3 regions of the Aeromicrobium sp. Leaf289 genome follow, and region 2 is predicted to be linked to each of the others. Evidence: predicted binding sites of a transcription regulator. Region 2 holds the regulator's gene; each other region holds the start of a gene.
The links. Region 2 encodes LexA, which represses DNA repair genes until DNA is damaged. Its sites were predicted from a motif close to TCGAACANNTGTTCGA; they were not measured.
Positions count from the first base shown of each region.

Region 1: the regulator LexA is predicted to act here: its motif matches at 2,641-2,656, upstream of ASF37_RS05250 (HNH endonuclease signature motif containing protein).
Region 3: the regulator LexA is predicted to act here: its motif matches at 7,760-7,775, upstream of ASF37_RS06995 (HNH endonuclease signature motif containing protein).

Region 1 covers NZ_LMNK01000002.1:280,662-290,813, reverse strand. Annotated here, with positions in the region: gene ASF37_RS05255 (arginine deiminase) at 1-1,006, opposite strand, end outside; gene ASF37_RS05250 (HNH endonuclease signature motif containing protein) at 1,256-2,590, opposite strand; gene glgB (1,4-alpha-glucan branching protein GlgB) at 2,754-4,658, opposite strand; gene ASF37_RS05240 (aminoglycoside phosphotransferase) at 4,660-6,087, opposite strand; gene treS (maltose alpha-D-glucosyltransferase) at 6,084-7,817, opposite strand; gene ASF37_RS05230 (maltotransferase domain-containing protein) at 7,969-9,939, opposite strand; gene glgX (glycogen debranching protein GlgX) at 10,043-10,152, opposite strand, start outside.
Region 2 covers NZ_LMNK01000001.1:392,850-403,001, forward strand. Annotated here, with positions in the region: gene ASF37_RS01825 (vitamin B12-dependent ribonucleotide reductase) at 1-1,338, opposite strand, end outside; gene nrdR (transcriptional regulator NrdR) at 1,445-1,933, opposite strand; gene ASF37_RS01835 (VOC family protein) at 2,325-2,738, shown strand; gene ASF37_RS01840 (type 1 glutamine amidotransferase) at 2,749-3,495, opposite strand; gene ASF37_RS01845 (LysM domain-containing protein) at 3,521-3,910, opposite strand; gene lexA (transcriptional repressor LexA) at 4,288-5,064, shown strand; gene ASF37_RS01855 (hypothetical protein) at 5,164-7,077, opposite strand; gene ASF37_RS01860 (carboxypeptidase-like regulatory domain-containing protein) at 7,151-9,004, opposite strand; gene ASF37_RS01865 (ATP-dependent DNA helicase) at 9,126-10,152, opposite strand, start outside.
Region 3 covers NZ_LMNK01000002.1:626,904-637,055, forward strand. Annotated here, with positions in the region: gene ASF37_RS06965 (aldo/keto reductase) at 1-599, shown strand, start outside; gene ASF37_RS06970 (AAA family ATPase) at 607-2,019, shown strand; gene ASF37_RS06975 (VWA domain-containing protein) at 2,024-4,090, shown strand; gene ASF37_RS06980 (2'-5' RNA ligase family protein) at 4,120-4,650, shown strand; gene ASF37_RS06985 (SDR family NAD(P)-dependent oxidoreductase) at 4,750-5,505, opposite strand; gene ASF37_RS17125 (TetR/AcrR family transcriptional regulator) at 5,666-6,220, shown strand; gene ASF37_RS06995 (HNH endonuclease signature motif containing protein) at 6,375-7,709, opposite strand; gene ASF37_RS07000 (ABC transporter permease) at 7,825-10,152, opposite strand, start outside.

The sequences.
Region 1 (10,152 bases), on a different contig from region 2:
GCTCGCGCTCGGCCGTGACCGGGTCCAGGCCGGTGTCGATGCGGTGCAGCGCCTCGATGCCCATCGCCTCGGCCGCGGCCTCGAAGAAGGACCGCTCGGCACCCACCACCAGCGTGCCGTCCTCGTCGTCGCTCGCCGTGACGGCGATGGCGCGCAGCTCGTCGGCCATGTTGGGGTAGATGACCACGCTATCGACGTCGACCATGGTGACGATCGTGTCGAGGTGCATGGTGGCGCGCTCCTGCGCGATCGGCACCGCGAGCACCGTCCGTGCGAGCCCGGTGGAGAGCACCGTCGAGGCGAACCGCTCGAAGCCCGCCGGGGTGGTGCGCTCGCCGACGCCGACGGCGATGACGCCAGGGGCGAGCAGCAGCACGTCGCCGCCCTCGAGGTGCTCCAGGTGCGGGCCGTGGACGCGCTCGGCGCCGGCGAACCGCGGGTGGTGGGTGTAGATCAGCCCGGTCAGCTGCGTCTCGCGCACGCGGGCCGGCATGGCCAGGCTGGTCACGGCCACCCGGTCCGGCAGCCACACCGAGGAGTCGCGCGTGAACAGCAGGTTGGGCAGCGGGTCCACGAGGAAGTCGTCGGGGCGCAGCAGGCTCGTGACGATGCTGCGGTGCGCGATCTCGTCGTTGCGCAGGCCGGCGGTGACGACCGCGGCCAGCTCGTCGGCAGGCAGGTCGGTCAGCGCCGACACGAGGTAGCGGCGCAGGCTGTCGCCGAGGTGCAGCGTGGCCGTGGTGCTGGCGATGATCTCGGCCCGCGCCTCGGGCTGCTCGAGCGTCTCGACGAGCAGCTCCACGAGGTACAGCACCTCGACGTCGTGGTCGCGCAGCGCCTGCGCGAACGCGTCGTGCTCGTCCTGCGCGCGCCCCAGCCACGGGATGCCGTCGAACAGCAGCGAGTCGTTGTTGCGTGGCGTCAGCCGCGCCAGCTCCTGGCCCGGCCGGTGCAGCATGACCGTCCGCAGACGTCCGACCTCGCTCGATGCACCCCACGTCGTCATGGTCGTCAGCCTAGGTGCAGCCGGCCGGGTGGTCGCGGCACAGTGCCGCGCCGCCGATCCCGACCCCGATGGTCGAGCATCCGGGACCATCCACCGAACGCCTCGGAGATCCGTGAGCACCCCGGTGGTCGAGTGCCTCCACGAGCGCCAGCGAGGGGAGGTGTGTCGAGACCACTCCAGGCGGCTTAGTGGCAGCCGGGCAGCACGAGTGCCCCGACCGATGGGTCGGATGTCGTCGTTGGTCGGGTGTCAGGGTCGCCAGCGGTGGTTGCGTTGCCAGGTGTCGGAGCCGGGGAGCTTCCACTCGACGTGGCCGTCGTCGGGGTTGATGCGTCCGATCCAGCCTTGGTCGTGGGCTCGGTGGTGGTGGAACGGGCAGAGCAGTGCGCCGTCTCTGATGTCGGTGGTCTTGGAGGTGGCGTAGGGGTTGAGGTGGTGGGCCTCGGTCCATCTGGCGTCTCGGTCGCAACCGGGTGTGGTGCATCCGCCGTCTCTCTTCTCCATGGCTCGGCGCGAGGCCCGATTGAAGTACCGGTTCGCTGATCCGAGGTCGAGCGGGAGTGGCTTGCCGTTGAGGACCATGGGCACGATCTGCGCCGAACACGCGAGCCGGCGGGCTTCGCCGGCCGAGATCCGGGTGCCGTCCGACAGCCCGGCGGCCTTGACGCCACCCATGAGCGTCTCGAGGTCGAGATTCACGGTGACGACCGCGCTGACGCCGCCTTTGGACGGGAGCTGGTCGGCGGGGAGGTGCTCGATGAGGGTGGTGAAGGCGTGGCCGAGGCGCTGGGGGTAGGTCTGGCCGAATCCCACCTCGTCCATCTCGCCGGTGGCGGCGTTGACGGTGCCGACCTTCTGGTGGGGTGCTGCGAGTGCGTCGAGGGCGGTCTTGAGCATGGCGCCCTGTGCTTCGGGGAGGGTGAAGCTGCCGGTGACGGTGCCGTCGTTGTTGTCCCACATCGAGAAGCTCGTCTTCGCCCGGGCCGCCTCTTCCTTCTTGCGGAGGATCTCGTCCTCGTCGGCGTCGACCTCGTCGACGGTCTTGCGGTAGGTCTCGGTGATCCGAGCCGCCCGCCGGCGCAGGTCCTTCAGAGTCAGCCGCTGCGCGTCCTTCAGCAGGGTCTCTTCGCACCGCTCACGCTGTTCTGAAGTCACGTCGTCGGGAAGCTTGGCCAACGCGCGGGAGATGAGGTCGGCCTGCTTGGTGCTGATCACCCCGGCGGCGAGCGCGTTCTCGATGAGGGTGGTCTGCTCCTCGATCCGCTGCGCGGTGTTCACCAACGCGTCGGCGCCGCTGCGGTCCCCACCGAAGTCGAACGAGATCGTGGCCCCGGTCGAGGTGCCCGTTCCCGGGCGCGGTCCGTCACCGTTCGCCGCGGCCTTGCGGGCCTTCTCCAGCACGCGTGCGGCGGCCATCTTGTGCGCGGCGACCTGGGACTCCAACCGGGACAGCTCACCGATCAACCGTCGGACCTCGCCGGTCTCGAGCCCGTCCCACGCACTCGTGGGCACCGCGGAGAACGACTCACGCGCGGAACGCACGCACGCCGGCACCGGGTGGGTGTCGAGTGCGGCGACGCTCATGATTCCTCCTGCTGATCTACTCCCATTCTAGAGGCAGGATCAGGCATGAAACAAGCACATGTTCGAATACAAGCAGAACGTCCCGGCGGTCCACAGACCTTCGGCCCCACTCCGTGCGGAGCGGGGCCGAAGGGTGGTGCGCAGGGCGCGGACCGGGCCCGACCTACTGCTGCTCGGGCACCAGCCAGAGCACCCCGGCCGGGGGCAGCTGGACCTCGGCGGATGCCGCGAACCCGTGGTGCGGAACCATCTCGGCCTCGACGCTGCCGAGGTTGCCGACGCCGGAGCCGCCGTAGGACTCGGCGTCGGTGTTCAGCACCTCGCGCCACGTGCCGGGCAGGGGCAGGCCCACCCGGTAGTCGTGGTGAGGGCTGCCGGAGAAGTTGGCCAGGCAGGCCAGCTGCGAGCCGTCCGAGCCGATCCGCAGGAAGCAGATGACGTTGCCCTGGGTGTCGGAGGCGTCGATCCACCGGAAGCCCTCGGGACGCGCGTCGGCCGTGAACAGGGCCGGGGTGTCGCGGTAGGTGAGGTTGAGGTCGCTGACCAGCTCGAGCACACCGGCGTGCAGCGGGTCCTCCAGCGCGTGCCAGTCGAGACCGCGCGACTCGGCCCACTCGCCCTCCTGGCCGAACTCCCCGCCCATGAACAGCATCTGCTTGCCGGGGTGCGCCCACATGAAGGCCAGCAGCGCGCGCACGCCGGCCGCCTTGTTCCAGGCGTCGCCGGGCATCCGGCCCCACAGCGAGCCCTTGCCGTGCACGACCTCGTCGTGCGAGAGGGGCAGGACGAAGTTCTCGGTCCAGGCGTAGTCGATCGCGAAGGTCATCTCGCCGTGGTGGTACGAGCGGTGCACGGGGTCCTGCCCCAGGTATGACAACGTGTCGTGCATCCAGCCCATGTTCCACTTGAAGCCGAAGCCGAGACCGCCGGCGTCGGTGGGCGCGCTGACGCCGGGCCACGCGGTGGACTCCTCGGCGATCATCATCACGCCGGGGTGGTGCTTGTAGACCGTGGCGTTGAGCTCCTGCAGCAGCTGCACGGCCTCGAGGTTCTCGCGGCCGCCGTGCTTGTTGGGCACCCACTCGCCGTCGTTGCGCGAGTAGTCCAGGTAGAGCATCGAGGCGACGGCGTCGACGCGCAGGCCGTCGAGGTGGAACTCCTCGAGCCAGTAGAGCGCGTTCGCCACGAGGAAGTTGCGCACCTCGTTGCGGCCGAAGTCGAAGACGTAGGTGCCCCAGTCGGGCTGCTCGCCGCGCCGCGGGTCGGGGTGCTCGTACAGCGGGGTGCCGTCGAAGCGGGCGAGGGCCCACTCGTCCCGCGGGAAGTGCGCGGGCACCCAGTCGACGATGACGCCGATGCCGCGCTGGTGCAGCTCGTCGACGAACCACCGGAAGTCGTCGGGGGAGCCGAAGCGCGACGTGGGGGCGTAGTACGACGTGACCTGGTAGCCCCACGAGCCGCCGAAGGGGTGCTCGGCCACGGGCATGAGCTCGACATGGGTGAAGCCCATCTCGACGAGGTAGTCGCCGAGCTCGTCGGCCAGCTCCCGGTAGGACAGCCCCGGTCGCCACGACCCGAGGTGCACCTCGTACACGCTCACCGGCGCCTCGAGCCACGCGGTCGCGTCGCGTCGGGCCACCCATGCATCGTCGCGCCAGCGGTGCTGCGGCTCCACGACGACGGACGCGGTGGCCGGGGGGACCTCGGTGCCGAAGGCGAGCGGGTCGGCCTTCTCGTGCCACGCACCGTCGGGACCCTGGAGGCGGAACTTGTAGCGCGCGCCCGCGCCGACGTCCGGGACGAAGAGGTCCCACACGCCCGAACCGCCGAGGGCCCGCATCGCCTGGGCCCCGCCGTCCCAGCCGTTGAAGTCGCCGACGACCTGCACGGCCTGCGCGTTCGGCGCCCAGACGGCGAAGGAGGTCCCGCCCACCGGCCCGGACGGGCCCTCGTGCGTGCGCACGTGCGCACCGAGGACCTCCCAGAGCCGCTCGTGGCGGCCCTCGGCCACCAGGTGCAGGTCGAGGTCACCCACCGCGGGGGGCCAGCTCGTCGTGGACTCGCTCATGTCACTCACCCTCACGCAGGATCCGGGCGATCGACCCCAGCGGGACGCTCGACCAGTCGGGTCGGTTGGCGTGCTCGTAGGACACCTCGTAGACGGCCTTGTCGAGCTCGAGGCCGCGCAGCAGGTCGGCGTCGTCGCGTGGATCGCGGCCGGCCGCCTTGGCGTAGCCGTCGCAGAACGCCAGCCGGTTGTGGCGCGCCCAGGCCGCGGCCCGCTCGGTCTGCTCCTCGTCGGCGGGCTGGCCCACGAGCAGCTGCTGGGCCGCGTAGTCGAACGAGCGCAGCATGCCGGCGACGTCGCGCAGGGGCGAGCGCAGCGCCGACCGCTCGGCCAGGCTCGAGGCGGGCTCGCCCTCGAAGTCGAGCAGCAGCCAGCCGTGGACGGTGCGGAGCACCTGGCCGAGGTGCAGGTCGCCGTGCACGGGCTGGAGCGGCAGGGTCAGCTCGATGCCGTGCAAGCGGTGGAACGCCTCGCGGATCCCGTCGACGTGGGGCGCCAGGTCGTCGACCTCCGCAGCGACGCGGTCGAGCCGTGCCTCCATGGCCGCCACGGTGCGCTCGAGGTCGTCGTCGGCCGCCGGCTCGGTGCCCAGGGCACGGGCGAGGTCGGCGTGCACGTCGGCCACGGCCCGGCCCAGCCGGTACGCCTCCCCGGCGAAGTCGCCGCCCAGGTCGCCGGGCGGCAGGCCGGAGTCGTCGGCCATGAAGTCGCGGACGCTCGTGGTGGCCATGACCCAGCCGTCGGCGGCGTCGGGCAGGAACCGTTGCAGCATCCCGAAGCTGACCTCGTCGTCGCCGATCCGTCCGCTGATCGCACCGAGCGGCTCGGCCACGTGCGCGGAACCCACCTGCCGCAGGGCGCGGTGCAGCACGAGGTCCTTGTTGACGCCCGGGGTGAGCTTGCGGAACAGCTTGAGGATGTACTGGCCGCCGTAGACGAGCGACGTGTTGCTCTGCTCCGAGGAGATGGGGTGCGCGCGCAGGCCGGTGGTCAGCTCCACGCCGGGCTCGGGGTCGAAGCGCAGGTCACCGACGCGCTCGCCCGCGGCGACGTGGTCCAGCAGCACGCCCGTGAGGTCGGCGTCGCCGCTGGCCTCGTACCAGACGGGACCGTCGCCGGCGGGGATCGCCGCCGCCGCCGGGACGTCGGGCAGTCCGTCGCTGCGTCGACCGAGGAGCAGCTGGTAGGCCTCGGTCCGGTCGCCCTGCTGCACCTCCACCACGAGGTGCACGAGAAGGGGCTCACCGGGCAGGACCACGGTCCAGTCGACGGTGCGCGTGCCGGTGACGGGTCGGTCCTTGCCGCCGAACCACCGCTGCGCGGGAAGCCAGTCGGGCAGGGCCGCCACCACGCGGTCGACGTCGGAGGTCCCGACCTCGTGGCCCTGGTCGGGAGTGCCCTGGTCGGGAGTGCTCACGGGATCGCTCATGTCATGCTCCTTCGTTCGCCCTCGTCGCCGAGCTCGGACAGCTGGAACCAGTAGAAGCCGTGGCCCGGCAGGGTGAGCAGGTACGGCAGCTCACCGACGCGGGGGAAGCGGACGCTGCCGGTCAGCTCGACGGGGGTGCACCCCTCGTGCTCGCCGAGCTCGAGCTCGACGGGCTGGGGGAAGCGGGACAGGTTGTTGACGCAGAGCACGACGTCGCGTTCCCCGTCGGGACGGGTCCACACGCGCTGGTAGGCGAGCACGCTCGGGTTCGAGCCGCCCAGGTCGGTGAAGTCGCCCTCGGCGAACGCGAGGTGCTGCTTGCGCACCTCGATCATGCGTCGGGTCCACGACAGCAGCGAGGCGCTGTTGCCCATCTGCGCCTCGACGTTGACCGCCTCGTAGCCGTAGGTCGGGTCCATGATCGGCGGCAGGTACACGCGGCCGGGGTCGGACCGCGAGAAGCCGGCGTTGCGGTCGGGGGACCACTGCATGGGCGTGCGGACGGCGTCGCGGTCGCCGAGCCAGATGTTGTCGCCCATGCCGATCTCGTCGCCGTAGTAGAGGACGGGCGAGCCGGGCAGGCTCAGCAGCATGGCGGTGAACAGCTCCAGCTGGTTGCGGTCGTTCTCCAGCAGGGGCGCGAGCCGTCGGCGGATGCCGATGTTGGCCTTCATGCGTGGGTCGCGCGCGTACTCGCGGTACATGTAGTCGCGCTCGTCGTCGGTGACCATCTCGAGCGTCAGCTCGTCGTGGTTGCGCAGGAAGATGCCCCACTGGGTGCCCGACGGGATGGGCGGCGTCTGCGCCAGGATCTCCGAGATCGGGAAGCGCGACTCGCGCCGCACCGCCATGAAGATGCGCGGCATGAGCGGGAAGTGGAAGGCCATGTGGCACTCGTCGCCGCCGACCGCGGGGTCGCCGAAGTACTCGACGACGTCGGACGGCCACTGGTTGGCCTCGGCCAGCAGCACCCGACCGGGGTACTCGCGGTCGATCGTCGCGCGCACCTCGCGGAGGTACTCGTGCGTGCGGGGGAGGTTCTCGCTGCTCGTGCCCTCCTCCTCGAACAGGTAGGGCACGGCGTCGAGGCGGAAGCCGTCGATGCCGAGGTCGAGCCAGAACCGCAGGACGTCGAGCATGGCCTCGCGGACGGCGGGGTTCTCGAAGTTCAGGTCGGGCTGGTGGCTGAAGAAGCGGTGCCAGAAGAACTGGCCGCGCACGGGGTCGTACGTCCAGTTCGACGTCTCGGTGTCGACGAAGATGATGCGCGCGTCGCTGTACTCCGTGCCGTCGTCGCTCCACACGTAGAAGTCGCCGTACGGGCCGTCGGGGTCCTGCCGCGACGCCTGGAACCACGGGTGCGCGTCGGACGTGTGGTTGAGGACGAGGTCGGTGATGACGCGGATGCCGCGCCGGTGCGCCTCCTCGAGCAGGTGCACGAAGTCGTCGACGGTGCCGAACTCCGGCAGCACGGCGCGGAAGTCGCTGATGTCGTAGCCGCCGTCGCGCAGGGGGGAGGCGTAGAACGGGGGGAGCCACAGGCAGTCGACGCCCAGCCACTCGATGTAGTCGAGCTTGTCGGCCAGGCCGCGCAGGTCGCCCGTGCCGTCGCCGTTGGAGTCGTTGAACGCCCGGACCAGCACCTCGTAGAAGACGGCGCGCTTGAACCAGTCGGGGTCGGCGGGCACCTGCTCGGCGTGCTCGAAGTCCTCCGAGCTCGGCTCGGTCATGGTCCCGTCGGCCTCGACGCTCTCGCCGGTGTGGGGGGTCTGCTCCAGTCCGTCGAGGGCGGAGTCCACGAGGAGGGGGTCCGGTGCGGTGTCCTGGCGGGTGGGGTCGTCGGTCATGCGATCACCTCGGTGGGATCAGGGGGAAGGGATGTCATCGGGACGTGACGTGCACGACGTGCGCGCACGTGCGCGCGGGGTCGAGGCGCACGTAGTTGGCCGCGCCCCAGTCGTAGGTCTCGCCGGTCACCTCGTCGTGGGCGACGAGACGCGCGTCGTGGTCGAACCCGAGCTCGTGCAGGTCGAGGAACAGGGTGCCCTCGCGCGCCTCGTGCGGGTCGAGCGAGAGCACGACGACGACGGTGTCGCCCGTGGCGGGGTCCTGCTTGGACCAGGCCAGCAGGGCGTCGTGGTCGACGTGGTGGAAGTGCAGCGTGCGCATCTGCTGCAGCGCCGGGTGAGCACGGCGGATCTCGTTGAGCCGGGTGAGCCACGGCTCGAGGGAGCGGCCCTCGGCCAGGGCCCCGGCGAAGTCACGCGGGCGCAGCTGGAACTTCTCGGAGTCGAGGTACTCCTCGGCACCCGGTCGCAGCACCGCGGACTCGAACAGCTCGTAGCCGGCGTACACGCCCCAGGTGGGGGCCAGCGTCGCCGCGAGGGCGGCGCGCAGGGCGAACATGCCCGGTCCCCCCACCTGCAGGTGCGCGGGGAGGATGTCGGGCGTGTTGACGAAGAGGTTGGCGCGCCCCTCGTCCCAGTGCTCGCGCAGGTCCTCTCCGAACTCGGTGATCTCCTGCTTGGTGGTGCGCCAGGTGAAGTACGTGTAGCTCTGCGTGAACCCGAGCCGGGCCAGGCCCCACAGACGCGCGGGGCGGGTGAAGGCCTCGGCAAGGAACAGCACGTCGGGGTGGTCGGCCTTGACCGACGCGATCAGCCACGCCCAGAAGTCCGGCGGCTTGGTGTGCGGGTTGTCGACGCGGAAGATGCGCACCCCCCGCTCGACCCAGTGCAGGGTGACGCGCAGCATCTCGGCGTAGATGGCGTCGCGGTCGAGGTCGAAGTTGAGCGGGTAGATGTCCTGGTACTTCTTGGGCGGGTTCTCGGCGTAGGCGATCGTGCCGTCGGGCAGCGTCGTGAAGAACTCGGGGTGCTCGGCCACCCAGGGGTGGTCGGGCGCCGCCTGCAGGGCGAGGTCGAGCGCGACCTCGAGGTCCAGCTCGCGGGCGCGCTCCACGAACGCGGCGAAGTCCTCCTCGGTGCCCAGCGCGGGGTGGATGGCGTCGTGACCGCCCTCGGCCGCGCCGATGGCCCACGGCGAGCCGACGTCGTCGGGGCCGGGCGTGAGCGTGTTGTTGGGTCCCTTGCGGTTGTCGCGGCCGATCGGGTGGATCGGGGGCAGGTAGACCACGTCGAACTTCATCGCGGCGACGCGGTCGAGCTCCTTCGTGGCCGTGGCGAACGTGCCGTGCACGGGGGTGCCCTGGGCGTCGACGCCACCGGTGGAGCGGGGGAAGAACTCGTACCAGGAGCCGAACGCGGCGCGCTGCCGGTCGACCCAGACGTGCCGCTCGGGCCCCTGGGTGACGAGGTCGCGGACGGGGTGCTCCTGCATCGTGCGGCGGACGTCGTCACCGAGAGCGGGCCCGACCCGTGCGCCGAGCGGCAGGGTGTCGTCGCGCAGGGCCGACGCCGCGCCCAGCAGCGCCTTCTGCTCGGCGCGACGGTCCTTGCGGTCCGCGACCTGCTCGAGCAGACGTGCAGCCAGCTCGAGGTCGTTGGCGAGCTCGGCGGGGGTCTGCCCGGCGGCCAGCTTGGCGTCGAGGGCGTGCGCGGTGGTGGCCCACGGGTCGCTCCACGCATCGACGCGGAACGTCCACAGCCCCTCGGAGTCGGGGACGATCGTGGCGGCGAAGAGGTCCAGGCCGGTGCCCTGCTCCTGCATGCGCACGGTGCGCTCGGCGCGGTCGCCAGGGCCGCGCCACGCGACGGTGGCTCCCACGGCGTCGTGGCCCTCGCGCCAGACCGTGGCCTGCACGGGCACGTGCTCGCCCACCACCGCCTTGGAGGGGTAGGTGCCGTCGCCCGAGAGGGGCCGCACGTCATCGATGCCGAGCCGGTCCGTCATGCGAGTCACTCCCGTCGATCGCTGCGTTCGGTGTCCCTTCGAACGTAGCGGTGAACGTGGACGGGCGCGATTCCCGCGGGACCGGTCCCCGGTCGCGGGCCCGTCAGTCGTGCCGGGGAGCCTTGAGCAGCAGCAGGGAACGCGCCGCCAGCGTGGTGCGGCTGCCGGCCGCGAAGGCCTCGGTCGAGGCCGGGCTGCCGTCGGCCGACGTGG
Region 2 (10,152 bases):
GAGGTTGGCGTAGCCGATGCCCAGCTGGCGGTAGGCGCGCGTGGTGTCGCCGATCGCCTCGGTCGGGAAGTCGGCGAAGCAGATGCTGATGTCCATCGCGGTGATGATCAGCTCGACGCTCTTGACGAACTTCTCGACGTCGAACGTCGTGCCGTCCTCGGAGAGGAACTTCATCAGGTTGAGGCTGGCCAGGTTGCAGCTGGAGTTGTCCAGGTGCATGTACTCCGAGCACGGGTTGGACGCGGTGATGCGACCCGTCTCCGGCGTGGTGTGCCAGTCGTTGATCGTCGAGTCGTACTGGATGCCCGGGTCGGCGCAGGCCCAGGCGGCCTTGGCGACCTTGCCCCACAGCTCGTTGGCGTCGATCTCCTCGATCACCTCGCCGCTGGTGCGGGCCCGCAGGCCGTAGGAGGTGTGCTCCTCGACGGCGCGCATGAAGGCGTCGTCGACACGGATCGAGTTGTTGGCGTTCTGGTACTGAACGCTGGTGATGTCGTCGCCACCGAGGTCCATGTCGAAGCCGGCGTCGCGCAGGACGCGGATCTTCTCCTCCTCGCGCTCCTTGGTCTCGACGAACTCGACGATGTCGGGGTGGTCGATGTCGAGCACGACCATCTTGGCCGCACGACGCGTGGCGCCACCGGACTTGATGGTGCCGGCGGACGCGTCGGCGCCGCGCATGAAGGAGACGGGGCCCGACGCGGTGCCGCCGGAGGAGCGCAGCAGCTCCTTGGACGAGCGGATGCGCGACAGGTTGAGGCCGGCACCGGAGCCGCCCTTGAAGATCAGGCCCTCCTCGCGGTACCAGTTGAGGATCGAGTCCATCGAGTCGTCGACGGCGAGGATGAAGCAGGCGCTGACCTGCTGCGGGCTCGACGTGCCGACGTTGAACCACACGGGGCTGTTGAAGCTGAAGACCTGGTGCAGCAGCATGTGCGTCAGCTCGTGCTCGAAGACCTCGGCGTCGGCGTCGGTGGCGAAGTAGCCGTGCTCCTTGCCGGCCGCGGTGTACGTGAGCACGACGCGGTCGAGCAGCTGGCGCAGGCTCTGCTCACGCTCGGGCGAGCCGACGGCGCCGCGGAAGTACTTGGTGGTGACGATCGTGGAGGCGTTGACGCTCCAGAAGTCGGGGAACTCCACACCGCGCTGCTCGAAGACCGTCTCGCCGGTCTTCCAGTTGGTCTGCACGACGTCGCGACGCTCCCACGTCACGGCGTCGTACGGGTGCACGCCCTCGGTCGTGTACACGCGCTGGATGCTCAGGCCCTTGCCGGCCTTGCTCCCGCGCGTCTTGCCGGACTGTGCCCGGCCCGTCGATCCGTCGACCGTCTCCGTCATGTCGTGCTCCTGTGTCGCTGCTGGTGTGTGAAAGGTCGTGCGTCCCGCCCCGTGGCACGGGACGAGGTCGTTCAGGGTGCCGGTGCCGCCCGTGGGCGGCGGGTGGTCAGGGAAGCTGTCGTGCGGTGTGCTCGGCCAGCTCGCCGTCTGCGGCGCGGGCCATGAGGACGGCGATCTCGGCGGCGAAGTCGTCCACCGAGTCGAACGCCTTGTAGACACTCGCGAAGCGCAGGTACGCCACCTCGTCGAGGCTCTTGAGCGGGTCGAGGATGGCCAGGCCGACCTCGTGGGCCGCGATCTCGGCCGCACCGCTCTCGCGCAGTGCGTCCTCGACCTGCTGGCCGAGGCGTGCGAGGTCGTCGTCGGAGACCGGACGGCCCTTGCAGGCCTTGCGGACGCCGGAGATGGCCTTGTCGCGGTTGAAGGGCTCGGTGGCCCCCGACCGCTTGAGGACCGTCAGCTGCATCTGCTCGATGGTCGTGAAGCGCTTCTCGCACGCTCCGCAGACCCGACGACGCCGGATGGCGCCGCCCTCCTCAGCCACCCGGGAGTCGAGCACGCGGGTGTCGGGGTTCTTGCAGAACGGACAGTGCACGGTGCTCTCCTCTCGGGCTGATTTCTTCGCGGGATCTGGGGACAACCTGGGGATGCAGAGGTGGATGGCCCGGGATTCCTGTGGGTAAGTCCCCCGTCCCTGTGGGACTAGATGTGGAGAACTACATCGGTGTAATCACTAGATGTAGTGGCTACCGTACGCCTGCACACCAGGTCATGCAAGCAAGTCTGACGAGTTGCTCAGACAAATCTGAGAGCTCGATGTTTGCGCAGGTCAGCGGCCTCTCGAGTCACACGAGCCTCAGGTGTCACGGCGTGTCCCGGCGCCACCGAGGTGGAACCACCCCCTCCTCGACCAGGACGTACCCGGTCCCGAGGGGCTCTCACCGAAGCCTCTTCCTCTCAGGAACAAAAGGGAGCACGATGACCGCATGACCATGCGACTGAACCCCTACCTGAACTTCCGCGACGAGTCCCGCGAGGCGCTCGAGTTCTACCAGTCCGTCTTCGGCGGGACGATCGAGGCGATGACCTTCGGCGAGGCCGGCATGAGCGACGACCCCGCCGTGGCCGACCGGATGATGCACGGCCACCTCGTCACCGACGCCGGCTTCGACCTGATGGCCTCCGACACTCCCCCGGGCGGCGACCAGCCGTCAATGGGCACGGCCATCAACGTCACCCTCAACGGCGACGATCCCCGCATCCGCAACTACTGGGCCGGACTCAGCGAGGGCGCCGAGATCGTGGCACCGCTCGAGCGTGCACCGTGGGGCGACGAGTTCGGCCTGCTGAACGACCGCTTCGGCGTGGCCTGGCTGGTCAACCTCGCCGCGAGCCAGTAGCGGCCGACCCTCACACGGGGCGGGGCACCGCCACGCCGAGGTGGTCGAGCGCAGCGTCGACGAGCGCGAAGGCCGCAAGACGGCTGCGCGTCGCGTTCGCGAGCGCCTGACGCTTCAGCTCGCTGGGCTCCGACCCGCTCACCCGCACGAGGTCGGCGCTCTCGTCGACCCAGCGGCTGAAGGTCTCCGGAGTCACCTCGGGGTGGAACTGCCAGGCGATCACGCGGGCACCGAAGGCCTCGTCGACGAAGCACTGCGGGCCGAACCAGGAGCTGCCGATCACCCGCGCCGTGGGCGGCGGGCTCAGCACGTCCTGGTGGAACTGGCCCCACGGCCCCTCCGGGCAGAGGACGTCGTCGAGCGTGTCGACGCGGCGCCACCCGATCTCGGCACCGTCGCCGCGGTACGACGTGCCGCCGAGGGCACGGGCCACGAGCTGGGCGCCGTAGCAGATGGCCATCACGGGGACGCCGGAGCCGAGCGCCACCCGCACGACGTCGGACTCCGCCTCCACGACGTGGGCCCAGCGGGGCTCGTGCGCCGAGCGCTCCGAGCCGAGGCTGAGCACCAAGTCGACGCCGGTCGCCGACCACGGCGAGTCGATCGTGTCACGGTCGATCCAGGTCAGCTCGGCGCCGTGCTCACGCAGCCGCTCCGTGACGTAGCCACCGGAGCGGTCGGTGTCGTCGGCCAGCACATGCACCTGCAGAGGGCGGTCCGCCGGCGTCGGGCCCGGGTGCGTGGAGGCGTCGTTCATGCCCCCATGGTGCCGGACGGGCCCGTCACTCGTAGACGGGCACCGCGAGGTCGGAGCCGAGCTGCAGCGCACCGGCGCTCGGCAGCGAGTTCATGCGCATGATGTCGTCGACCGTGTCGCGCACGTCGCCCTCGGGGTTGGCGTCGGCAGCGATCTGCCAGAGCGTCTGCCCCTCCTGCACGGTGACGACCGTGGTGGCCGGGACCGCGCCGGCGTCGGAGGTGGCGACGGTGGACGAGCCGAGAGCGACGACCGTGACCGCCAGCGCCGCGATCACGGCGAGCAGGAGCACGAGGCGGCCCCGACGGGTCAGCCGGACCGCAGCCGGCTCGGTGGTACTGCGCGGCGCCGAGGCGATCCCGCGGGAGAACGAGGGGGCGAAGCGGCTGGTCTCGTAGACGGTGATGGTGCTCATGGTGACCTCCGGGGAAGGGAGAGGAAGGAGTCTTGGTGTGTCGATCGAGCACCTGTCGATGTCATTCGAACGTCGATGCTCCGGGGGCGGTGGTGCTCCGCGGATCCGACGAACAGATGTTCGATCGAACACGTGTACGACAGTAGGGGACGGCGCCGACAAAAGCAGCCCCCTTTCGAACAGGAATCCGAACAGGACGGTCACTCGCCTGCCATTCCAGCGAAAGAATCTTCGACACGGTGTTTGACTGTGACGCGTCGCACGCGCGTGACCGCTCCCAGGGCGTTTGCGGGACCGTCGAGCGCGCCGTTCGAACGCGCGACACGCTGTCGAACATGTGTTTGTAAACGTCCCCGCAGAGGTCTAGCGTGGGGACCATGAGCGACGACAGCACCCTCGACCCCTCCGCCGACGCGCCGCGTCGGGGCCGCCCGAAGGGTTCACGCAACTCCGTGCGTGAGCTGCCCGACGGTCCCGTCGACGAGATGACCGGCCTCACCGGCCGGCAGCAGAAGATCCTGCACTTCATGCGCGACCAGATCGAGCAGCGCGGCTACCCGCCCAGCATGCGCGAGATCGGTGGCGCCGTCGGCCTGGCCAGCACCTCCTCGGTCGCCCACCAGCTGCGGGTTCTCGAGCGTCTCGGCTACGTCAAGCGCGACCCGAACCGCCCGCGCGCGATCGAGATCTTCCTGCCCGAGGTGGTCAAGGCGCGGCGCACGCTCAGCTCGGCCGACGACTCCGAGGTCGACGAGACCGGCTTCGGCGACCAGCGCCCCGAGGCCACCTACGTGCCCATGCTCGGTCGCATCGCCGCAGGCGGTCCGATCCTCGCTGAGGAGCAGGTCGAGGAGATCTTCCCGCTCCCCCGCTCCCTCGTCGGCGACGGCACCCTGTTCCTGCTCGAGGTGCGCGGCGACTCCATGGTCGACGCGGCGATCTGCGACGGCGACTACGTGGTCGTCCGCCAGCAGCCGGTCGCCGAGAACGGCGAGATCGTCGCCGCCATGCTTGACGGCGAGGCGACGGTCAAGACGTTCCAGCGCAAGGACGGTCAGATCTGGCTGCTGCCGCACAACGACGACTACTCCCCCATCGACGGCAACCACGCCACGATCCTGGGCAAGGTCACCACGGTGCTGCGCCGCCTCTGACACCCACCGTCAGCGCTCATCACCCACGAGGCCCTCTCCCGTTCACGGGAGAGGGCCTCGTCGCGCGTCGGCGTCCGAGCGATGCCGGGCGAGCTGAGCTCAGCTGCGGAAGTTGAGCGTGCCCACGCTGTAGGACTTGCCGGCCGTGACCCGCTTGGTCTGCGTGCCCTTGTGGGTGCGGCCGATTCCGCGCCACGAGTCACCGTTGACCAGGACCCGGTAGTTGCCCGACGCGAGGCCGCGGATGACGAACCGGCCCGAGGAGCTCGTGTACGCCGAGCGCATCACGAGCACGCCCTGCGTGGAGTACACCGAGACCAGCATCTCCTTGTTGCTCTTGCCGCCGATCCGCGAGACCTTGCCCGAGATCGTGGCGCCCTTGCGCAGCCTGGAGGTGTTCGACGTGGCGTCGCCGTTGTTGATGGTGACGAGCTTGTAGTCACCGGCGCTCTGCGCCACGCAGGCGTCGCGGTACATCCAGCCCTTGTAGCCGCTCGGCGGCTTCTTGGCCTTGAAGCCGTAGCGGTACGACGTCTCGTACTCGGGGTAGGCGCCATTGACGGTCTTCCAGCGCTCGCTGCCGCGCTCGCCACCCTTGTGGTAGAGGTAGTTGTCCTTGTAGATGCTGGGGTACCAGGCAGAACAGCCCGTCCGTCGCCCGACCTCGACCCAGTACTTGCCGTTGCGCAGACCCTCGAACTGCTTGAAGCCCGAGGAGTTGGCGTGGCCGGCCGTGATGATCGGGCGGTCCAGGATCTTGGTGCCGGGCACGTACTCGCGGACCGTCGTCCAGGTGTCGTGGGGCTTGATCGACGACGTGTAGGTCGCGTCGGTGTCGAAGCCGAGCGCGTGCTTGCCGGAGTCGAGGTTGGCGGAGATGGTGGCCGACAGGCCGCCGGTGCCGTAGGAGATGAGGTCGTCGTCGCTCGCGGAGTAGGTGTACTTCGTGGCGGCGTTGCAGCTGGCGTACTGGCGCCCGCCCGTCGTGATGACGCCGGCCCGGTTGGTGCCCTCGTGCGAGACGAGGTAGCGCGAGTCGCCGTTCTGGCTCACCGGGAGGAACGTGATGTCGTAGCCGCCGGACCCCGACGTCGTGTCGGCGCCGTACTCGTTGGCACAGAAGGGCACGTCGAGACCGCGCAGGTCCGAGGCGCGCGTCGGCCGGGTGACGGGCGGGGCGATCACGCGCACGTCGGTGCCGGTGGACCCGGCCCCGCTGAGCGTGCCGGCGATCCGGCCGAACCGGAAGTCGGCCACGAAGTCGTTGTACTTGGTCACCGAGGCCGCGTGCGCCTCGCTGACGCGCTTGCCGCCGCCAGTGGGCCGTCCGTCGGTGCCACGCCAGAACCACTCGCGGACCGTGCCGTCGACCCGCGCCCGGATGCTCAGCCGGTAGCCGTAGGACGCGGCGTTGTTGGTGCCGAGCGAGACGGCACCGAAGTCGTAGGTGCCGTTCGACGCGACGTCGACGGTCTTGAGACGACGCGAGACGAGTCCGCTGACGTTCCAGCTGGTCACCTGCACGTCGGTCACCCGGCTGCCGAGGCCGGGGCCCGACACGGTGCCCTTGAGGTTCCGGCTGGCCTGGGTCCGCTCCAGCGTGATCGTCTTGTCACGCGCCGAGGCACCCGAGGGGTAGACCCGCAGCGTGCGCTCGAAGGTGGTCCCCTGCTGCCCGGGGGCGGACCCGAGGCCCGTGGGCGCGGTGTTGCCCTCGTCGCCCAGCCAGTAGACGGTGATGTAGCCCGCGCTGTTGCCCTTGATGCTGTACGGCCAGTTGACGTACCGGGTCTGGCCCAGGATCGCCGCACGACCGGAGCAGGTCTTCGACCCGTTGCAGCGCGCGTAGATCTTGACCGGACGGTGTCCGGCCGAGTTGGGCGAGCCGACGGCGACGATGTTCGACCGCGCCTCGATTCCGGTCGCGGCCTGGGCGGTGGAGGCGCTCAGCCCGACGAGGGCGCCCGTCGCGACGAGCACGGCAGACAGCAGGACGGCGGTACGACGGAACATCAATTCCCCGAGAACTTCGATGGCAGGACCGCTGCACTGTACCAAGCCCGGGCCTGGTAGCCCGGTTCCGTCGTCAGCCCTTGAAGCGCAGCGTGCCGGCCGAGACGTTCTTGCCCGCCTTGGCCTTCACCGACTTCTTGCCGGAGAACGAGCGGCTGATGCCGCGCCAGGAGTCCGCGTTCACGACGATCTTGTAGGAGCCGCTCGCCAGGCCGCGGATCACGAAGCCACCGCTGCGGCTGCTGTAGGCCGAGCGCAGCACCTTCTTGCCGTCGGTGGAGTACGCGGTCACGAGCATCTCCTTGTTGGACTTGCCGCCCACCCGGGTGACCCGCCCGGAGATGGTGCCGCCGCGGGGGTTCGTGACGTCGACCGTCCGGTCGCCCGCACCCACCGTGATCAGCACGTACTTGCCCGCGCCCACGGCCTTGCACACGTCGCGGTACATCCAGCCCTTGTAGCCCTTCGGGGGGTTCCGCTTCACGTAGCCGTAGCGGTAGGACGTGGAGTACTCCGGCACGCTGCCACCCACGGTCTTCCAGCGCTCACTGCCTCGCTCGCCACCCTTGTGGTACAGGTAGTTGTTGGAGTAGATGCTGGGATACCAGGCCGAGCAGCTGGTCCGGCGACCCACCTCCACCCAGTACTTGCCGGGGCGCGCGGCGAACGTCTTGTTGCCGCTGCTGTTGGCGTAGCCCTCGGCCACGATCGGCGACTCGAGGATCTTGCGGCCCACGGAGTACTCGCGCAGCGTGGTCCAGCGGTCGTGGACCGAGCCACCCTTCAGCGTGTTGCCGTTGATCGTGAGGCTGCGCTGGTCCGCCGACGTGCTCACGTCGCCCACCGGGAGCGTCTCGGATCCCGAGGGGAAGCCGAGCAGGTCGGACATGTCCCGCGTGTACTTGATGGCGGCCTGGCAGCTGTCGACGACGTTGCCCTCAGAGATGATCACGGCGCCGCGCAGTGCGCCGGCCGGCTCGAAGTCGACCATGTAGCGGTACCGCACCGCGTCGGGGCGCGGGACGAACGTGACCGAGTAGCGGCCGGCGTCGTCGGTGCGCACGCGCCCGAACTCGTTGGCGCAGTAGGGCACGTCGAGACCGCGCCGGTCCGACGAACGACTCGGGTAGGACGGCGGCGGGGTGAGCACGCGGACGTCCGCACCCGCCGAGCCGGTGCCCGTGAGGCGCCCGCTGACCGTGCCGTAGGCGAAGTCCGCCTGGAAGTCGCCGGCCTTCTGCACACGCACGACGGCGGCGTCGCGGATCCAGCCGCCACCGCCGTCGGCGAAGCCGGACCCTGTGGTGCTCCCCCGCCAGAACCACTCGCGCTCGGTGCCGTCGACCACGGCCGAGACGCTCAGGCGGTAGGCCGCACCCGGACTGTTGTTGCGGCCGAGGGCCGAGGAGCCGATGTCGAAGCGCCCGTCGGAGCCGACGGGCGCCGTGCTGACCCGGCTGCTGCGCAGGCCGCTGACGACCCACTTGGAGACCTGCAGGTCCTTGATGCGCGACGACGCGGGACCACGAACCTGGCCCTGGATCCGACGGCTGTAGATGCGCGGCTCGAGCCAGATCGACTTGCTCTTCTTGGACGCACCCTTGGGGGTCCAGGTGAAGGTCCGCTTGAACGCGTCGACCTTGCCGAGCTCGGTCGGCTGGGCCGCCGCCTTGTTCCAGTAGGCCTTCAGGTAGCCGCTCTTGCCGCCCTTGATCGAGTACGACGTGGTCTTGACCAGACCGCCCTGCACCAGCGTGGCCGTGCCCGAGCAGGTCTTGGAACCCTTGCAGACCGCGTAGAGGTAGAGGGGGTGGTGACCCGTCGAGTCAGGGCGCTCCACGGCCACGACGTTGGAGCGGACCTCCAGACCGGTGGCGGCCTGGGCCGTCGACGGCACCGCCACGACGAGGGTGGAACTGACGATCAACGCGACAGACGCGGCAAGACGGCGCATGGAGCCCCGAGCCCTTCATACGTGGGAATGACGGCTCAGCGTACCCCGCGCGGACCACGTCCGGGTGCCGACTGGGCGAACGGCCGACGCGTCGTCAGTCGTCGAGTCGACGAAGCGCCCCGAGCACGGCGTCGCGGTCGGTCGTGCGCCACAGCGGAGGCAGCGAGGCGGCAAGGAACGACCCGTAGCGTGCCGTGACGAGTCGGGGGTCGAGCACCGCCACGACGCCCCGGTCGGTGGTGCGCCGGATCAAACGCCCCGACCCCTGTGCCAGCAGCAGTGCGGCATGGCTGGCCGCCACGGTCATGAACCCGTTGCCGCCCCGCTTCTCGACCAGACGCTGACGGGCGCTCATGAGCGGGTCGTCGGGCCGCGGGAACGGGACCCGATCGATGATCACGAGCCGGCAGGTGTCGCCCGGCAGGTCGATGCCCTGCCACAGGCTGAGCGTGCCGAACAGGCTGGTGCGCTCCTCCTCGGCGAAGCGCCGCGTCAGCTCGGACAGCTGCGCGTCGCCCTGGCAGAGGATCTCGTGGTCGGGAAGGCGCGTGCGCACTCCCTCGGCTGCGGCCTCGGCCGCACGTCGCGACGAGAACAGCCCCAGCGTCCGTCCGCCTGCGGACTCCAGCAGGGCCGCGATCTCGTCGAGCTGGGCGTCGGTGATGCCGTCGCGACCCGGCGGCGGCAGGTGCTTGGCGACGTAGAGGATGCCTTGGCGTCGGTAGTCGAACGGTGAGCCGACGTCGAGGCCGGTCCACACCTCGGTGTCCCCCGGGCGGAGCCCGACGGCCGCGGCGACGGGGTCGAATCCACCGCCGACGGTGAGCGTGGCGCTCGTGAGCACCACCGTCTTCTCCTCGAAGAGCTTGTCGCGCAGGCTGGCCGAGACGTCGACCGGAGCGACGTGAAGCACCGGACCGCGGGTGTCGGAGAGCCACAGCACCTCCGTCTCGCGCAGGCTCGCCATGCGGTCGGCGACGAGACGCACCTCCTCGAGCCCGGCCTTCGCCTGCTGGCGGGAGGCGTCGGCCTCGCCGTCGGACTTCTCTCGCGGGAAGGCGGACAGGCAGGCGCGGGCCATGTCACGGACCCGCGCGAGCGCCTCGGCCAGCTCGTCGTCG
Region 3 (10,152 bases), on a different contig from region 2:
AGACCGTCGGTGCCATGGCCGAGCTCGTGCAGGCCGGCAAGGTGCGCCACCTGGGCCTCTCCGAGGCGTCGGCCGAGACGATCCGTCGGGCCCACGCCGTGCACCCCATCACCGCGCTGCAGACCGAGTACTCCCTGTTCACGCGTCACCTCGAGGACGAGATCTGGGGCGTCCTCAGCGAGCTCGGCATCGGCCTGGTGCCGTACTCGCCGCTCGGGCGTGGCCTGCTCACCGGCGCCATCACCGCCGAGTCCGACCTCGAGGAGGCCGACTCGCGCACCACGTCGTACTTCCCGCGGTTCCAGGGCGAGGCCCTCGAGACCAACCTGAGGCTCGTCGCCAGGATCCGCGAGATCGCCGAGGGGCTGGGCTGCACGCCGGGCCAGCTGGCGCTCGCCTGGGTGCTGAGCCGCTCGGGTCGCGACGGCGTGGGCGTGGCGCCCATCCCCGGCACCAAGCGCGTGGCCTACCTCGAGGAGAACGCCGGCGCGCTCGAGGTCGAGCTCACCCCCGACCTCGTGGCCGACCTGGAGTCCGCGGTCCCGCGCGACGCCGTCCAGGGCGACCGCTACGGCGACCTGTCCAGCATCGACGCGTGAGGACCCCATGACTGCCACCACCCCCGCCCCCGACATCACCACCGTGGGGGCGCTTCGCGCCTCCGGCCACGTGCACCGGCCGCTGCGCGTGGAGATCCGCGACAACCTGCTCGCGGCCCTCGCCGAGGGTCGTGACCCGTGGCCGGGCCTGCACGGCTTCGAGGACACCGTCATCCCCCAGCTGGAGCGCGCCCTCATCGCCGGTCACGACGTCGTGCTCCTCGGCGAGCGCGGCCAGGGCAAGACCCGCATCCTGCGCACGCTCGTCGGTCTGCTCGACGAGTGGACGCCGGTCATCGACGGCTCCGAGCTGGGCGAGCACCCGTACGAGCCGATCACCGTCGCCAGCCTCCGACGTGCCGATGAGCTCGGCGACGACCTGCCCGTCCGGTGGCGCCACCGCGAGGACCGCTACGCCGAGAAGCTGGCCACGCCCGACACGAGCGTGGCCGACCTCATCGGCGACGTCGACCCGATGAAGGTGGCCGAGGGGCGCAGCCTCGGTGACCCCGAGACGATCCACTTCGGGCTCATCCCGCGCAGCCACGGCGGCATCGTGGCCATCAACGAGCTGCCCGACCTCTCCGAGCGCATCCAGGTGGCCATGCTCAACGTCATGGAGGAGCGGGACATCCAGATCCGCGGCTACGTGCTGCGGCTCCCGCTCGACGTCCTGGTGGTGGCCAGCGCCAACCCCGAGGACTACACCAACCGCGGCCGCATCATCACGCCGCTGAAGGACCGGTTCGGCGCGGAGATCCGCACCCACTACCCCACGCAGCTGGTCGACGAGATCGCCGTGATCAAGCAGGAGGCCGACCTCGTCGCCACCGTCCCCGACCAGCTGGTCGAGGTGCTGGCCCGCTTCACGCGGGCCCTGCGCGAGTCGTCGGCGGTCGACCAGCGCAGCGGCGTGAGCGCCCGGTTCGCCATCGCCGGGGCCGAGACCATCGCGGCCGCGGCGCTGCACCGCGCCACCCGGCAGGGCGAGCCGGACGCCGTGGCCCGTCCGGTGGACCTCGAGACCGCTGTCGACGTGCTCGGCGGCAAGATCGAGTTCGAGTCCGGCGAGGAGGGCCGCGAGGACCTCGTCCTCGACCACCTCCTGCGCACCGCCACCGCGGAGACCGTCCGCGGGTTGTTCACGGGCATCGACTTCGGGCTGCTGGTCGAGGCGCTCGAGGGCGGCTCCCTGGTGGCCACCGGCGAGCAGGTGAGCGCCCGCGACTTCCTCGCCGGTCTGCCGGCACTGGGCGAGTCCGACCTCTACGACCAGGTCTGCGACCGGGTCGGCGCAGGGCTCGAGGGCGGGGGCAACGACGGTGAGCGCGCCGGCGCGATCGAGCTGGCCCTCGAGGGACTCTTCCTGGCCCGTCGCATCAGCAAGGACACCGCCGGCGGCGAGACGGTCTACGGGTGATGGCGTGAGTCGCCAGAACCGTCGGCTGTCCCGTGCCTCCCGGTACGGGGCGTACGTCGACGGCCCCGACCCGCTGGCCCCGCCGGTCGACCTCAGCGAGGCACTCGAGGCCATCGGCGAGGACGTCATGGCCGGGTACTCGCCCGACCACGCCCTGCAGGAGTTCCTGCGCCGTGGAGGCGCCGACCAGCGCGGCCTCGACGACCTGGCCCGCCGGGTGGCCGAGAAGCGGCGCGAGCTCATGCAGAAGCACAACCTCGACGGCACCCTGGCCGAGGTCAAGGAGCTCCTCGACCGCGCGGTCCTCGAGGAGCGCAAGCAGCTGGCCCGCGACGTGGACCTCGACGACGGCGACCGGGCGCTCGCCGAGCTGACGCTCGACAACCTCCCGCCCTCACCTGCCGCTGCGGTCAGCGAGCTGAGCGGCTACGACTGGCAGTCCTCGCAGGCCCGCGAGGACTACGAACGCATCAAGGACCTGCTCGGGCGTGAGCTGCTGGACCAGCGCTTCGCGGGCATGAAGAACGCGCTCGAGAACGCCACCGACGCCGACCGCGAGGCCGTCAACGAGATGCTCGACGACCTCAACGGGCTGCTCGAGAAGCGTCAGCAGGGTGTGGACACCCAGCAGGACTTCGACGACTTCATGGCGAAGCACGGCGAGCACTTCCCGGAGAACCCGTCGAACCTCGACGAGCTGCTCGACACGATGGCCCAGCGGTCCGCCGCGGCCCAGCGCATGCTCAACTCCATGACGCCCGAGCAGCGCCAGGAGCTCATGCAGATGTCGGCGCAGGCGTTCGGCTCGCCCCAGCTGATGGAGGCGCTCGACCGGCTCGACGGCAACCTCCAGTCCCTGCGTCCGGGCGAGGACTGGGGTGGCTCCACCCCTATGGACGGCGAGCAGGGGGTGGGCCTCGGCGACGGCACGGGCGTCTTCCAGGACCTCGCCGACCTCGACGCCCTGGCCGAGCAGCTGGCCCAGTCCTACCGGGGCTCGAACCTCGACGACGTCGACCTCGACGCGCTCTCGCGCCAGCTCGGCGACGAGGCGTCGGTCGACCTACGCACCCTGAAGGAGCTGGAGAAGGCGCTGCGCGACTCCGGCGTGGTGCAGCGCGGCACCGACGGTGCCCTGCGGCTGACCCCCAAGGCCATGCGGCAGCTGGGCAAGGCGCTGCTGCGCGACGTCGCGGAGTCGATGTCGGGTCGCCAGGGCCAGCGCGACACCCGCCATGCCGGGGCGGCCGGCGAGCGGTCGGGCGCCACCCGCGAGTGGGCCTTCGGCGACACGGAGCCGTGGGACGTCACCCGCACGGTCACGAACGCGGTGGTGCGCACGGTCGGCGAGGGTGGGACCGCGGCGTCCATAGCCCGCGACGGCGTGCGGCTGCAGATCGGCGACGTCGAGGTGCAGGAGACCGAGGACCGCACGCAGGCCTGCGTGGCCCTGCTCGTGGACACGTCGTTCTCGATGGCCATGGACGGCCGCTGGGTGCCCATGAAGCGCACGGCGCTGGCGCTGCACACCCTCATCAGCACCCGGTTCCGCGGCGACGCGCTCGAGCTGATCGCGTTCGGCCGGCATGCCGAGTCGATGCAGATCGAGGAGCTGACCGCGCTCGACGCGCAGTACGCCAAGGGCACGAACCTGCACCACGCCCTGCTGCTCGCCAACCGGCACTTCCGCAAGCACCCGAACGCCCAGCCGGTGCTGCTGATCGTCACCGACGGCGAGCCGACGTCGCACCTGGAGTCGTCGGGCGAGGTGTTCTTCAGCTATCCGCCCCACCCGGTCACGATCGCGCTGAGCGTCCGCGAGCTGGAGGCGTCGATGCGCCTGGGCGCGAAGACCACCTTCTTCAGGCTGGGGGAGGACCCGGGCCTGGCGCGCTTCATCGACCAGATGGCGCGCAAGGTCGACGGCACCGTCGTGGCTCCGGAGCTCGACGACCTCGGCGTCGCGGTCGTCGAGTCCTACCTCGGCTCCCGCCGCGGTGGCACTGGCGGTGGCGCTGGGTTCGACGGCGGCTTCGGCGGCTGGCCCGGCCGCGGCTTCTGGGCCGGCTGAACTACGGTCGGCCCGGAGAGGACGGGACCGTGCCACAGACCATCGAGCTGACGCTCGACGAGGACCTCGACGCCGCCGTGCGCGAGGAGTGGGGCCTGCTGTCGGCGGCGGGGCTGCCGAGCCAGGCGCTGCACCTGGGGCTCACCAACGCCCCGCACGTCACGCTGGGTGTCGCGTCGGCGCTGGGCGTGGCGACGATCGAGCGCCTGGCCGACGTCGAGCTGCCCGACGAGGTCCGGCTCGGGGGACTGCTGGTGTTCAGGGGACGACGGTCCGCCGTGGTCTCGCGCGCGGTGATCCCGAGCGCGGCTCTGCTGGCCACCCACGCGGCCGTCGACGCGGCGATGGTCGACGCGCCCGATCGGCCCGACCTCACGCTGCCCGGGCGCTGGACGCCGCACGTCACGCTCGCCCGTCGTCTCGGCGACGAGCAGCTCGCGCACGCGCTCGACCTCCTGGCCGGGATCCCGTCCGAGCTCGCGGGCGCTCCTGCCGCCCTGCGCCACTGGGACTCCGACGCGAAGGCGGTCCACGTCCTGCGAGCACGCGGCGACGCGTGAGGGCGGGACCGGCACGACGCCTCTCCAGGGGATGACGAGACGTCGTGCCGGCGACCGTGGGCCCGGTCGACCGTGCGACGCCGGCCCGGGCCGCGCTGCCTACTGGGCGGCGTACCCGCCGTCGACCAGGTGGTAGCTGCCCGTCACGAACGTGGCCGCGTCCGAGGCGAGGAACGCCACGAGCGACGCGACCTCCTCGGGGGTGCCGAGGCGGCCTGTCGCGTGCTTGGCGGCGAGGGCGGCCTGCGCATCGTCGTCGAGGTTGGCCTCGAGCAGCGGGGTGCTGATGAAGCCGGGGCCGACGACCGTGACGCGGACCCCGTCGGCGCTGTGCTCGAGTGCTGCGTTCTTCGTCAGGCCGACGAGTGCGTGCTTCGTGGTGACGTAGGCCGAGGAGCCGGCGATGCCGACGGAGCCGAGCACCGATCCCATGTTGACGATCGCGCCGCCGCCGGCGTCCGTGATGGCGGGGACCTGTGCACGCATGCCGTAGAAGACGCCGTTGAGGTTGACGCTGACGACCTTCTCCCAGCTGTCGACGGGGTAGCTGCCGACGGGCTCGGCGGCACCGCCGATGCCGGCGTTGTTGACGGCGATCCGCAGCGGTGCCATCTCCTGGGCTGCCGCGACGGCGGCCTGGGCGACCGCGGGGTCGGCGGCGTCGCCGACGAAGGCGCGCGCGGTGCCGCCGGTGGTCTCGATCTCCTTCACGACCTGGTCGGCCGAGTCCTGTCGCAGGTCGTGGACGAGCACCGAGGCTCCGTTCGCGGCGAGCAGCAGGGCCACGGACCGGCCGATGCCGGAGCCGGCGCCAGTCACGATCGCGGAACGGTCCGCGACGTCGTAGGTGGCCATGACGTCCTCACTTTCTGTCCGACACCTGTCGGACAAATCTCATCCTACAACTGTCGGATAGACTTGCCCAGCGGTGTGACGAACGAGACCGGGACGGTCCCGGGGACGTCGGTGAGGGAGGGGTCCCGTGGACGCGAGAGCCCGACGTAGCCGTGACCGGTTGTTCGCTGCCGTCCTTGCCCTCGCGGCCGAGACGCCCGTCGAGCAGCTGAGCGTCACCGAGGTGGCCCGCCGTGCCGACGTGCATCGCTCGACGTTCTACGAGCACGCGTCCACGCCGGACGGACTGCTGCGGGCCGCGCTCCTGGCCGAGCTCGACGGCCTGCGCGCCGATCTCCTCCACGACCCCGGCCGAGGCACCGACGCGGCCGTGGTGGAGACGACACGACGGGTCCTGGAGCACGTCCTGAGGCACCTGCCCGTGTACCGACGTGGCCTGGCCGACGACGCGGGAGCCGGAGGCCTGCACGCCATGCTCGGCGAGCACTTCCTCGGATCCTCGCGGCAGCTGCTCGAGGAGGGCCGCCTCTCGCTGCCCACCGACGTCCCCGGTGCCGACCCGGACGTCGTCGCCGACGCGGCCCTGCGCCTCATCGCGCTCGGGACGGTCGGCGTCATCCGGTCGTGGATCGACCTGCCCGACCCGGACGCGGCGGCGTTCACGGCGATCTACGATCGGCTCGTGCCGGACTGGTGGTCGCAGCTCGACCGATGACCGGGCCGTCCGATCCTGCCGGCTGCCGATGGCCGAGTGCCTCCACGAGCGCCGGCGAGGGGAGGGGTGTCGAGACCACTCCGGGCGGTTCAGTGGTGGCTGGGCAGCACGCCTGCCCCGACCGATGGGTCGGGGTGCGGTGGTGGGTGTGGGTTCAGGGTCGCCAGCGGGTGTTGCGTTGCCAGGTCTCGGATCCTGGTGTCTTCCACTCGACGTGTTCGTCGTCGGGGTTGATGCGTCCGATCCAGCTTTGTTCGTGTGCTCGGTGGTGGTGGAACGAGCAGAGGAGTGCGCCGTCTCTGATGTCGGTGGTCTTGGAGATGGCGTAGGGGTTGAGGTGGTGGGCCTCGGTCCATCTGGCGTCGCGGTCGCAACCTGGTGTGGTGCATCCGCCGTCGCGCTTCTCCATCGCCCGGCGTGAGCTGCGGTTGAAGTACCGGTTCGCGGAGCCGAGGTCGAGAGGCAGTGGAGATCCGTTGAGGACCATCGGCACGAGTTGGGCGGAACAGGCGAGCCGGCGGGCTTCGCCGGCGCTGATGCGGGTGCCGTCCGACAGCCCGGCGGCCTTGACGCCGCCCATCAGGGTGTCGAGATCGAGGTTGACGGTCACCACGGCGGACACGCCACCGTTGGACGGCAGGGAGTCGGCCGGGAGGTGCTCGACCAGGGTCGCGAAGGCGTGGCCGAGGCGCTGGGGGTAGGTCTGCCCGAATCCCACCTCGTCCATCTGCCCGGTCGCAGCGTTGACGGTCCCGACCTTCTGGTGCGGGGCTGCGAGTGCGTCGAGCGCGGTCTTGAGCATCGCGCCCTGGGCCTCGGGGAGGGTGAAGCGTCCGGTGACGGTGCCGTCGTTGTTGTCCCACATCGAGAAGCTGGTCTTGGCTCGCGCGGCTTCTTCCTTCTTGCGGAGGAGCTCGTCCTCGTCGGCGTCGACCTCGTCGACGGTCTTGCGGTAGGTCTCGGTGATCCGGGCGGCCCTGCGGCGCAGGTCCTTGAGGGTGAGCTTCTGCGCGTCCTTGAGCAGGGTCTTCTCACACATCAGGCGTTGCTCGCTGGTGACGTCCTCGGGCAGCTTCGCGAGGGCGCGGGAGAGGATGTCGGCCTGCTTCATCGTGATCTCGCCTGCCGCGAGGGCGGCTTCGGTGAGGGTGGTCTGCTCCTCGATCCGTTCGGCGGTGTTCACCAACGCGTCGGCGCCACTGCGGTCACCACCGAAGTCGATCGAGATCGTTGCCCCGGTAGAGGTACCGGTCCCCGGTCGCGGTCCGTCACCGTTCGCAGCGGCCCTGCGAGCCTTCTCCAGCACACGTGCGGCGGCCATCTTGTGGGCCGACAGCCGTGCTTCGGCGCGACCGATCTCGGCGAGGAGTCGTCGGACCTCGGCGGGGTCCAGGCCGTCCCACGCCGCGGTGGGGACCGTGTCGAGAAGGGCGTGGAGTCCGTGCACGCACGACGGCACCGGGTGGGTGTCGAGTGCGGCGACGCTCATGCTTTCTCCTGCTGGTCTACACCTATTCTACAGGGCACACCGGACAAGAAACAAGCACACGTTCGAATACGTGACGGAGGTCCCGGACCTCCGGGACCTCCGTCACGCCGATGCCTCAGTCGAGCGTCAGGCCCTCGGCCGGAGCCACCCGCGACGCCCGTCGGGCGGGCAGGACGCAGGCCACGAGACCCGCCAGAGCGGCCACGACCACCACGGCCAGCAGCTGGTCCCACGGCGTGACGAGGGAGACGTCGGCGACAGCCGTCCGCACGACCGCGAGCGTCCCTAGCCAGCCGTAGGTCACGCCGACCGCCGTACCCAGGACCGCGGCGACGAGCGCCAGCAACAAGCCCTCGGCGGCGAGCATGCGGCGCAGCTGGCGCCGGGTCAGGCCAAGGGCCCGCAGCAACGCGTGCTCACGGCCGCGCTCCAGGACCGACAGGCCGACGGTGTTGGCGATGCCCACCAGGGCGATGCCGACCGAGACGGCCAGCAGGCCGAGGACCGACCACACCAGCACGTCGAGCTGCTTCTCGACCCATCCCCGCTGGGCGAGGGTGGACGTGAGCTCCAGGTCGGCGTCGCGGGCGACGGCGCCCAGGCTGCCGCTCAGCTCGTCGACGTCCACGCCGTCGTCGGCTCGCACCCAGACGGCCTGCGGCTCGATGCTGCCGCCGAGGGCCTCCAGCACGCCGGGCCCGGCCACGACGGACCGCCCCCACTCGCTGCCCACGAGCACCCGCTCGACGTCCACGGTGCGGCCGGCGCGCTCGAGCGTCATCGTCTCGGGGAACCCGGTCTCGGTGTCGGCCGAGACGTCCGGCGGGATGAACACCTCCAGGCGACCGGGTTCGACCAACCCACGACCTCGCGCCACCGACGAGGCGGCGGCGTCGGGCGCGAGCACGGGAACCTCCCCGACACCGTCGAGCGTCGCGCGGACGCCGGGCACGGCCTCGGCGTCCTGGACGCCGCGAGTCGCTCGCACCGACTCGAGCGTGCCGGCCGAGACGGGTCCGTCACCGGTGAGCGCGACGTCGACCGGGTACTGCTTCTCCATCTCGTCGTCCATCGCCCCGCGGGCGCTGGCCATGCCGGTGAGCACCGCCGTGGTCAGGGTGACGCCGACGAGCAACGACGCCGTGGTGGCGGCGCTGCGGCGCGGGTTGCGCACCGCGTTGGCCGTGGCGAGGCGGGCGGCGAGACCGGTGCGGCCCAGGAGACGTCCGGCCACTCCCAGCATCGCCGGCACGAGCACGGGTCCGAGCAGCAGCACGCCGACGAACGACAGCATGCCGCCGGCCAGGAGGGGTGGCATGGACGTCTGCTGCACCGCGAGGGCGAGCGCCGCCGAGCCGCCGAGCACGGCCGCGACACCCAGGGCGACGCGGCCCTTGCCCGCACGGGTGCGCACGTCCGCGTCCATCGGCCGGAGCGCGGCGAGCGGGCTGACCCGCACCACGCGTCGGGTCGGCAGCCAGGCCGCCGTGACCGTCACGACGATGCCGCCGACGAAGGCCGCGACCATCCAGGTGGGGGACAACGACACGGTCCCCAGCAGACGACCTCCGGTCACCCCGCGCACCGCGGCGACGATGCCGTAGCCCGCCCCGGCGCCGGCGAGCACGCCGACCGTCGACGCGACCAGCGCCACGGCGAGGGACTCGACGCGGACCGAGCGGACGACCTGGCGCCGGGTCGCGCCGACGCAGCGCAGCAGGGCGAGGTCGCGGGTGCGCTGCGCGAAGAGGATGGTGAAGGTGTTCGCGATGACCAGGACCGCCACGAAGCCGGCGATGGCGGCGAACAGCAGCAGCACGTAGCTGATGACGTCGACTCCCTGGTTGACGGCGATCACGCGCGCGTCCACGTACGCGGCGCGGTCGCGCACCTCCGCGTCCACCGCTCGGGAGAGCGCGGACGTGGCGGCTGCGGTGTCACCGCCGCGCACGTCGTAGACGACGGCGTCGGGGTAGGCCGACGGGAGCTTCGACAGGGTGCCCCACGGGACGTAGACGTCGGCCGCGAGGTACGACGACGGCTTCGCGATGCCGACGACCGTCACGGTGCTCGCCTCCTCGCCCTTGCCCACGACCAGCTCGTCGCCCACGCCGAGTCGCGCCGCCGTGGCGGTGCGCTCGTCCACGAGCGCCTGGTCGTCGCTGGTCGGGGCCCGACCGCTGGCGATGCTCTGGCGCAGCAGCCGTTCGTCGGTGCTCACCGTGCCGATGGACGTGTCCGAGCCGAGGCCGATGCCGTCGTGGGTGACGGGCTCGAACGACGACCCGATGACCGCCGCGGCGTCCCCCTGGCGCGCCGCGGTCTCCAGGACGGGGGTGACGTCTTCGGTGCCGATCCCGTAGTCGTCGCCGACGACCAGGTCGGCGCCGCGGTAGGCCTCGTCGATCCCCGCGGAGAGGCCGGACTTGGCCGCCGAGGCGAT